One region of the Bradyrhizobium sp. SZCCHNR1053 genome, then DNA from elsewhere that is predicted to be linked to it. Evidence: predicted binding sites of a transcription regulator. Region 1 holds the regulator's gene; each other region holds the start of a gene.
What was found. The regulator LexA, encoded in region 1, represses DNA repair genes until DNA is damaged. The targets are predictions, from matches to a motif close to TGTTCNNNNTGTGTTCNG.

Region 1 (3,274 bases):
ATGGCCTTGATGCCGGTGTCCGATGCGTTGTCCGCCGTGCTCGCCGGCGCCGAGCCGCTGGCCGAGGAGCTGGTGACGCTGGACGAGGCCCATCACCGCATCCTGGCCCGCGACCTCGCGGCGCTGCGGACGCAGCCGCCCGAGGCGATGTCGGCGATGGACGGCTACGCCGTGCGCGCGGCGGACGCAGCCCAGGCCAAGGTGCGGCTGAGGGTGATCGGCGAGGTCGCGGCCGGCCGGCCGTTCGATCGCGTGGTCGGACCCGGCGAGGCGGCGCGCATCTTCACTGGTGGCGTTGTCCCTGAGGGCGCCGACTCGGTGGTGATCCAGGAGGACACGATCGCCGAAGATGGCCATGTCGTCATCAACGAGGCGGCCATCAAGGGCCGGCACATTCGGCCCGCTGGCGTCGACTTCCACCAGGGCATGGTGCTGCTGAAGGCGGGCCGCCGGCTCAGCGACCGCGACCTGTCGCTGGCGGCCAGCATGAATCATCCGGCACTGCCGGTGCGGCGCCGGCCGAAGGTGGCGCTGCTCGCCACCGGCGACGAGCTCGTGATGCCGGGCTCGACGCCCGGCCCGGGCCAGATCGTCTATTCCAACGGCTACGCCCTGCGGGCGCTGGTGCGCAGCGAGGGCGCGACACCGATCGATCTCGGCATCGCCGCGGATACGATGGAGGCCACGATCGCCGGGATCCGGCGGGCGCGCGAGGCCAAGGCCGACATCCTGATCACGACCGGCGGCGCCTCGGTCGGCGATCACGACCTCGTCAAGCAGGCGCTCGAAGCCGAGGGCGTCGAGATGGCGTTCTGGAAGATCGCGATGCGGCCGGGCAAGCCGATGATGCACGGACGGCTCGGCGACATGAGGGTGATCGGACTGCCCGGCAATCCGGTGTCGTCCTATGTCTGCGCCATCCTGTTCCTGGTGCCGCTGATTCGGCGGCTGCTCGGCCGCGACGAAGCTCGCATGCCACGCGAGACCGCCCTGCTCGGCCGCGAACTCGGGGCCAACGATTCGCGCGAGGACTATCTGCGGGCGCAGCTCGAGGAGCGCGCCGACGGCACCCTGATCGCAACGCCGGTGACCCAGCAGGATTCGTCGCTGCTCGGCAATCTCGCGCTCTCGCAGGCGCTGGTGATCCGGCGGGCGTTTGCGCCGAAGGCCGCCGCCGGCAGCCCGTGCGAGATCCTGCGCCTGCCGAGCTAGGCCGTTTCCCCCGGCAAAGCCCGGTCCGTTCACTACAATTTAAGGATTGCGGAACACACATCGAACATATAGTGTCCGTTCATGATTTGTTTTTAGTATGTTGCGGGCGACGCGATGATGGTCCGACTCCAAGGCGCTCTCAGCCGGTTTGTGCTCAAGGCGCAGCTCCTGGACTCGGACGACAACAAACTGGGGACCAGGTCGAGATGCTGACGCGCAAACAGTACGAACTTCTGCGGTTCATCAACGAGCGGCTCAAGGAAGCCGGCGTGCCGCCGTCCTTCGACGAGATGAAGGATGCGCTCGATCTGCGCTCGAAGTCCGGCATTCATCGCCTGATCACGGCGCTCGAGGAGCGCGGCTTTATCCGCCGGCTGCCCAACCGCGCCCGCGCGATCGAGGTGATCAAGCTGCCCGAGCTGTCACAGGCTGCCAACAACCGCCGCGGCTTCACCCCATCGGTGATCGAGGGCAATCTCGGCAAGGTGCGCACCAGCACTCCCGCGCTGGACGATGGCGAGCGCCCCGTCGCGGTGCCGGTGATGGGCCGCATCGCCGCCGGTACCCCGATCGAGGCGCTACAGACGCGCAGCCACACCATCAGCGTGCCTGCCGACATGCTCGGCAACGGCGATCACTATGCGCTCGAGGTGCGCGGCGACTCCATGGTCGATGCCGGCATCCTCGACGGCGACATGGCGCTGATCCAGCGCAACGAGACCGCCGATACCGGCGACATCGTGGTGGCGCTCATCGACGATGAGGAAGCGACGTTGAAGCGCTTCCGCCGCCGCGGCGCATCGATCGCGCTGGAGCCGGCCAACACCGCCTACGAGGTGCGCATCCTGCCGCCGAACCGGGTGAAGATCCAAGGCAAGCTGGTCGGGCTGTATCGCAAGTACTGATCGCGGACGCGATCGGTCGATCGGCGACGGGCGCACGCGCTTCGCCGCCGATCGAAATTGGTCACGCGCGAATGCACCTCAGGATGTGCAGCGCGGCATGCTCAAACGCTTGTGATCGCCCGCGGGCGCACGCGGTGCAGATCAGCGCAGAATTGCCGTGAAGCGCGCGCTAACATCACCATCGATGTCCACTCTGATAGAGGCCTGCGCCTGTCCGGGGGGAGCGTGGGTCGGCTATCTCTCAACGAGGAGCGATCCGATGTGTGACTACAGCCTCCATGCGGTTGCGTCCCGTCCCGCCAAGGTCGGCGAGACGTTGATCTCGACGACGTTTCGCGGCACCGCCACCCGCGGCTTCGCCCTCGAGAGCGAGCCGACCGTCGCCGTCTGCATGCTGCCCGGCACCGAGTTGGCATTTGTCGAGGACGTCCGCTACGACAGCCGCTGGCTCTGGACCCGGACGATCCGCGAGCGCGTCGCGAAGTTCAACAGCATCGAGACGCACATCCCCGATCGCCATCACGACGCGATCGAATTCGCCGACGGCCGCCACGTGCTGGTGACCCAGCTCTGCGAGGGCCAGCGCGTCACCGTGCTACAATTGCCGGTCAGCAAGCAGCCGGCCGAGCGCCGCCCGGGCATGGCGGAGGACGTTCCGGCTTCGCAGGCCACACCGATTCGCCGCATCAGCATCACCTGAGCGCCTGCGCGTCCGCATTTCTCTCGGTCATGAGCGAGCTTTCGGCCGGGGGAGATTTGGTTTCTGCAAGCGCAAGGTCCTTTCGGGCGAACCTCACGCTCCGGCATCGCATCGAATAGGAACGACATCCCTCGGCCGGCATTGTGTGCCGGGGGAGCTTGCCGCCGCGGTCAACAAGATCGATTGGAACAAGGCCGACCGGATCACCGAGCCCGGCCGCTACATGCTTCCGTTCGGATGGCTAACGGTCACGGTTGATGACATCGCCGTCTGGCAACGATATCCGGGCGCTGCGTTCACGCTGGTCGAAGGTCCCTCGCTGTTCGATGGACCCGACGACACCGAGTATCATCTCAGCACGTTGTATCATCTCAGCACGTTCGAGCTGTCCGGCGCTCAATCCTGCTCGCCCTGCTCCGTCTCCGGCGGCGTCGCGTCCTGAAGCCGCGACACCGGC
Region 2 (3,274 bases), on a different contig from region 1:
CGGACCGCTTCGCCATCAAGCGTGAACTCACTCCAGGCGCCAGGAAATGGCGACAGGCCGTGGATGTGCCGCAGCACCGCGTGGGCCGGCTTCGTCCAGTCGATCCGCGCCTCGGCCTTCTCGATCTTGGCGGCGTAGGTGACGCCTTCCTCTGCCTGCTTCGTCAGCGTCAGCCCGCCGCGCTCTAGCGCCGCCATCGCGCGCACCATGAGATCGGCGCCGATCCGCGACAGGCGGTCGTGCAGATCGGACGCCGTCATCGCGTCGGTGATCGCAAGGCGCTCGGCCATCGCGACATCGCCGGTGTCGAGCCCGACATCCATCTTCATCACCATGACACCGGACTCGGCATCACCCGCCATGATCGCGCGGTTGATCGGCGCGGCACCGCGCCAGCGCGGCAGCAGGGAAGCGTGGAGATTGTAGCAGCCGAGCTTGGGCGCATCGAGAATGGCTTGGGGAAGGATCATGCCGTAGGCGACGACCACGGCCGCATCGGCCTGATGAGCCTGAAACTCGGCCAAGGCCGCCTCGGTCTTCAGCGTCTTCGGCGTGAACACGGCAATGCCGAGCCGACGCGCCTCGGTCTCGACCGGCGTCGGCTGCAGCGCGAGGCCGCGGCGGCCGCCGGGTTTCGGCGCGCGCGTATAGACCGCCGCGATCTCGTGGCCGTGGCCGGCGAGTTCGAGCAGGGTCGGCACGGCGAAATCCGGCGTGCCCATGAAGATCAGGCGAAGCGGCATCTGGTGGAAGATCCTGCATTGCCGAATCCTCCGCGTCATGCCCGGGTCAAGCCCGGGCATGACGGAGGAGAGAGTTGACCGTTAGTCGCTGGCGCGCTTGGCGGCCTTGGTGAACTTCTTCATCACGCGGTCGCGCTTCAGCTTCGACAGATAGTCGATGAACAGCACGCCGTTGAGATGATCGATCTCATGCTGGATGCAGGTGGCGTAGAGCCCCTCGGCATCCTCCTCGCGGACCACCCCGTCCAGATCGGTGAAGCGCACGCGAACGCGTGCCGGCCGCTCGACCTCCTCGTAATATTCGGGGATCGACAGACAGCCTTCCTCGTAGACCGACAGCTCGTCCGACTTGGCGATGATCTCGGGATTGATGAAGACGCGCGGCTCGCGCTTGCCCTCCCCGTTGGCATCGGGCTTGGCCAGATCCATGGTGATGACGCGCAGCGGCTGCGCGACCTGGATCGCCGCAAGCCCGATGCCGGGCGCGTCGTACATGGTCTGGAACATGTCGTCGACCAGCTGCCGGATCTCCAGCGTGACCTTCTCGACCGGCTTGGACACCAGCCGCAACTGCCGGTCCGGCAGGATGATGATTTCTCTTAGGGACATGGCGCGCGATTTAAGCCGCGGAACCGGCGGGGTCAATGTGATGGCTCGCGGTTAAGACTTCACTAACCATGAATTTCAACGTTTCGTTAACCATGATTCTTAACGTGCCCTTAACCATAATTGTTCTCTCTTCGTTCGCGAGCTTGCGCGAATCGGATAGACGGGGGTGATGACCGTCAGCCAATCCCTCAATCCTGTCGTCGTCATCATCGGCGACCTGCCCATCAGGGCGAGCGATGCGCTGATCGGATTCGGCGTACTGGTGCTGCTACTGCTCGTGATCATCGTGGCCGCCGTGGCCCGCTCCGGACGGCGCGGCGCGGAGCTCGCCGCCCAGCAGGCGATGCGGGCTGACGAGCTCGAACAACGGTTCGGCGAGATGATCCGCGTCCAGAGCGAGGCCTCCGGCCGGGTCGACGCGATGGCCCAGCTGCTCGCCGGCCGTCAGGTGGACCTGGCCCGCAGCGTGAACGAACGGCTCGATGCGGTCACCCACCGCGTCGGACAGTCGATGGAGCAGAGCACGCGCCACACAATGGATAGTCTGCGCGTGCTGCACGAGCGCCTCGGCATCATCGACAACGCCCATCGTGATCTCAGCGAGCTGACGACGCAAGTGACGACCTTGCGCGACGTCCTCGCCAACAAACAGTCGCGCGGAGCCTTCGGCCAGGCGCGCATGGAGGCGATCGTCCAGGACGGGCTTCCGAAGGGCAGCTACGCGTTTCAGCACACGCTCGCCAGCGGCAAGCGGCCCGACTGCGTCGTGTTCCTGCCCGATTCGCGACCGCTGTGCATCGACGCCAAGTTTCCGCTGGAAGCCGTGACCGCACTGCACGACGCCGTGACCGAGGAGGAGAAGCGCGCCGCGGCGCAGCGGCTGCGCACCGACGTGCTCCGCCACGTCAATGACATTGCCGAGAAGTACCTCGTGGTCGGCGAGACGCAGGACACGGCGCTGATGTTCGTGCCGTCGGAATCGGTCTATGCCGAGATCCATGACGGCTTCGACGACGTGATCCAGAAAGCCTATCGAGCGCGCGTCGTGCTGGTGTCGCCGTCGCTGCTGATGCTCGCGATCCAGGTCATGCAGCAGATCATGAAGGATGCGCGCATCCGCGACGCCGCCGACCAGATCCGCAACGAGGTGATCCATCTCGGCGACGATCTCGGCCGCCTGCGCGAGCGCGTGCTCAAACTGCAGAAGCATTTCGGCGATGTCGGCGAGGACATCCGCCAGATCCTCATTTCCGCCGACAAGATCGAGAAGCGCGCCGCCCGCATCGAGGAGCTCGATTTCAGCAAGCAGGATGCGCCGGTGGACTCACCACGCATCGCGCCGGCTGCGGGCACGACGCCGGACCTGTTTCCTCTAGCGGGGCGCATGCAGGCCGGAGAGTGATCGTTGGCTGCGTCTGTTGCATGAGAGGGCAATCCAGACAAGATTGTCATCGCCCGGTCAAACCGGGCGATGACGGCTGTGTTTGTGGTGCTGTCGAAATCTGTTACCACCCGGTCATGACTGCACCCGACACCGCTTCCGAGATCACCGCGACCGCCGCAGAGTCCGCCGCCAAACCCGCCCCCACCTGGCGCGAGAGCATGGCCGTCTACCTGCAGCCGCGCGTGCTCGTGGTGCTGTTCCTCGGCTTCTCGTCGGGACTGCCGCTGGCGTTGTCCGGCTCGACGCTTCAGATATGGATGCGTGAGCTCGGCGTCGATCTCGGCACCATCGGGCTGTTCGCCCTCGTCGGGACGCCGTACACGCTGAAATTCCTCTGGGCGCCGCTGGTGGACGCGCTGCACGTGCCGCTGCTCACGCGCGCGTTCGGACGGCGGCGCGGCTGGCTGGTATTCGCACAGCTGCTCTTGATCGGCGCCATCCTGCTGCTGGCGCTCACCGATCCGGCACATGCGCCGTT
Region 3 (3,274 bases), on a different contig from region 1:
CCTCGTTCGACGCCAACCAGAAGGCGCAGGCGGCCAAGGTCAGCGCCTATCTGTCGTCGCTGCAGACGCTGGTCGGGAACTTCGTCCAGGTCGGCCCGGACGGCAGCAAGACCAAGGGCGATTTCTACATCCAGAAGCCGGGCAAGGTCCGCTTCGAATACGAACCGCCGACGCCGATCGACATCATCGCCGACGGCTCCTCGCTGGTGGTGCGCGACCGCAAGCTCGCGACCCAGGACGTCTATCCGCTGTCGCAGACGCCGCTGCGCTATCTGCTGTCGGACCGCATCGACCTGCTCAAGGACACCAACGTGATCGCGGTTGCGGCCGACGACCTCTACGTCACGATCACGATCGAGGAGAAGCAGGCGCTGATCGGCACCAGCCGGCTGATGCTGATGCTCGGCGTCAAGGACGGCCAGCTCAAGCAGTGGACCGTGACCGATCCGCAGGGCTACGACACCACCATCGCCGTCTACAATCTCGATACGACCAAGAAGCTCGATCCGGCGATGTTCAAGATCGACTTCACGGCCTATCCGAGCACGCCGCCGGGCTGACGCCGCCTCTCGCGCTCGCTCAGCGCGATTCGAGCCCGCGCACCTTCCATTGCGCTTCGGACAGTGCAAGCTTCTCGAAGCGCTTGCGCGCCTCCTCGAGGTCATCGGCCGGAAGCACGTCGCAGCCGGGCCGGCCGCGCAGGATCATCGACGTCGTCGCCCAGCTCAACCGCGCCGCCTTGCAGGCCAGCAGCAGATCCGTGAGACGGTCCTCCTCCAGCAGCGCTTCGATCGTCTCGATGGTGACGACGCAGAGCAGCGCCAGCGCTGCGATCACGGCAGGGAAATCGCCGGTGGCGCAGAAGCGGTTGACGGCGGAGTCGCCGAGCTTTCCGGTGCGGCTGAGGGCGGCAACCTCGGCCTTGACCTGCTGATAGTCCCAGATCGCGCGCATTGCCGCGCCGGGCGAGCGGGTCGGCGTCGCCTGCAGGGTGGCGCGGGTCGCCGGCGGTGCGGCCTTGATGAAGCGGGCGCGGGCGCCCTCGCTCGCCGCGGCGACGAAGGCCCGCGACAGCTTGGCCGGCAGATCGGTGCGCAGCGCGAGCTTCTCGGCGAGATCCTCGTCGCGCTCGGCGATCTTGAACAGGCTGCGATAGCCATCCTCGGACAGCCGGGCGGAGAGGTTCTGTGCCAGCGCCATGCGCACCGCCGGAAAGCCGCGCGCGATCAGCTGCGTCGTGAGATTGTCGCCGATGCCGCGTCGGCTGGCGAGCGCGACGAGATGCGCCGGGCTGCCGGTGCGGATGAACTCGGCGAGGTCGCGCTCGGTCAGCACCGCCGCCTTGGCCAGCATCGGCCCGGCGACGCGCAATTCGGGGTGAACGGCGAGCAGCCGCGCGGTGGCGTAAGGCGCGCGCTCCACGCCGGCGAGCGCCATGCTCAGCTCGGCCAGCAGCTCGGTCGCGACCTGCGGCATCAGCCGGGCGAACATCTGGTCGTAGAGATCGAGCTGCTCGGCCGACGCGGGCCGCGGACCGGCCAGGAACAGGCTGGTGGTCCGGCGCAGCATGTCGGTGGCGAGCTCGGACACCGTCCGCGCATCACCGGCGGGCGTCTTGGCGGTCGGAGCTGCCGCAGGCGCTGGAGGCATCGCACGTCCCTCGTTGGGCGCCTCTTGGCTATGACAGAGGCGCGGGTCGATCATCAATTGAGGAAGAATGCGAAGGCCGGACTAAAGGGGCGTTAAGCCCGGCGGACGGAGCTGCAACCCGCGCGGCTGTCGTTAATGGACTGCAACAGAGCGTGGCAACGACCGTGTTCCTGTATTGTTCTTGCGAACAATCCCTGCTTCCGCTAGCTTGGTCGCTGGGAGGGGCATCATGGTCCAGCGCGTTTCCACCGTCGCCTTCGAGGGGATCGAGGCCCGCGCGGTCGACGTGCAGGTCCAGGTCGCGCCCGGTCTGCCGGCGTTCGCGATCGTCGGCCTGCCGGACAAGGCGGTGTCGGAAGCGCGCGAGCGGGTGCGCTCGGCGCTGATCGCCTCGGGCCTGGCGCTCCCGGCGCGGCGGATCACCGTCAACCTGGCGCCGGCCGACGTGCCCAAGGAAGGCAGCCATTACGACCTGCCGATCGCGCTGGGGCTGATGGCCGCGATCGGCGCCATTCCGCCGGATGCCCTCGGCGGCTTCACCGTGCTGGGCGAGCTTGGCCTCGACGGCTCGATCGCGCCAGTCGCCGGCGTGCTGCCCGCGGCCATCGGCGCCAATGCGCGCGAGGAAGGATTGATCTGCCCGGCCGCCTGCGGCGCCGAGGCGGCATGGGCGAGCCCGGACTTGCAGATCATCGCGGCGAGCTCGCTGATCCAGATCGCCAACCATTTCAAGGGCACGCAGGTGCTGTCGCGGCCGCAGCCGAAGATCCAGGAGGCACCCGCAAGCCTGCTCGACCTGCGCGACATCAAGGGCCAGGAGAGCGGCAAGCGCGCGCTCGAGATCGCGGCCGCCGGCGGGCATCATCTGCTGATGATCGGCTCGCCCGGCGCCGGCAAGTCGATGCTGGCGGCGCGGCTGCCCTCGATCCTGCCGCCGCTGTCGCCGGCGGAGCTGCTGGAAGTCTCGATGATCGCCTCGGTCGCCGGCGAGATCGAGGGCGGCGCGCTGACGTCGCGCCGGCCGTTCCGCAGCCCGCATCATTCCGCCAGCATGGCGGCGCTGACCGGCGGCGGCCTGCGCGCCCGCCCCGGCGAGATCTCGCTGGCGCATCAGGGCGTGCTGTTCCTCGACGAGCTGCCGGAGTTCGATCCGCGCGTGCTCGATTCGCTGCGCCAGCCGCTGGAGAATGGCGAGGTCTCGATCTCGCGCGCCAACCACCGCGTCACCTACCCTGCCCGCTTCATGCTGGTCGCCGCGATGAACCCGTGCCGCTGCGGCAACGCCTTCGAGCCCGGCTACGCCTGCAAGCGCGGCCGCATCGACCGCTGCACCGCCGACTATCAGATGCGCATCTCCGGCCCGCTGATGGACCGCATCGACCTGCGCATCGAGGTGCCCGCGGTCACCGCCGCCGACCTCATCCTGCCGCCGTCCAAGGAAGGCTCGGCCGAGGTCGCGGCCCGCGTCGCGGCCGCGCGCGACCTGCAGCGCGCCCGCTACGCCAGGGCCGGCCTGCCGCACATCCGGACCAACGCCGAGGCGCCGGCCGCCGTGCTCGACGAGATCGCCAGGCTCGATGCGCCCGGCCAGAAGCTGCTGCGCGAGGCCGCCGAGACGATGCGG

Region 2: a site for LexA is predicted at 1,474-1,491, ahead of QX051_RS07220 (DNA recombination protein RmuC). Genes of this name have one in related genera too.
Region 3: a site for LexA is predicted at 1,816-1,833, ahead of QX051_RS26695 (YifB family Mg chelatase-like AAA ATPase). Genes of this name have one in related genera too.

The regions. Positions count from the first base shown of each region.
Region 1 covers NZ_JAUHJM010000001.1:675,470-678,743, forward strand. The annotation lists gene glp (gephyrin-like molybdotransferase Glp) at 1-1,212, shown strand; gene lexA (transcriptional repressor LexA) at 1,419-2,117, shown strand; gene QX051_RS03205 (hypothetical protein) at 2,377-2,817, shown strand; gene QX051_RS03210 (hypothetical protein) at 3,041-3,259, shown strand; gene QX051_RS03215 (ComEC/Rec2 family competence protein) at 3,214-3,274, opposite strand, start outside.
Region 2 covers NZ_JAUHJM010000002.1:498,738-502,011, forward strand. The annotation lists gene fmt (methionyl-tRNA formyltransferase) at 1-743, opposite strand, end outside; gene def (peptide deformylase) at 825-1,352, opposite strand; gene QX051_RS07220 (DNA recombination protein RmuC) at 1,522-2,754, shown strand; gene QX051_RS07225 (AmpG family muropeptide MFS transporter) at 2,871-3,274, shown strand, end outside.
Region 3 covers NZ_JAUHJM010000015.1:86,466-89,739, reverse strand. The annotation lists gene QX051_RS26705 (outer membrane lipoprotein carrier protein LolA) at 1-560, shown strand, start outside; gene QX051_RS26700 (DUF2336 domain-containing protein) at 580-1,650, opposite strand; gene QX051_RS26695 (YifB family Mg chelatase-like AAA ATPase) at 1,880-3,274, shown strand, end outside.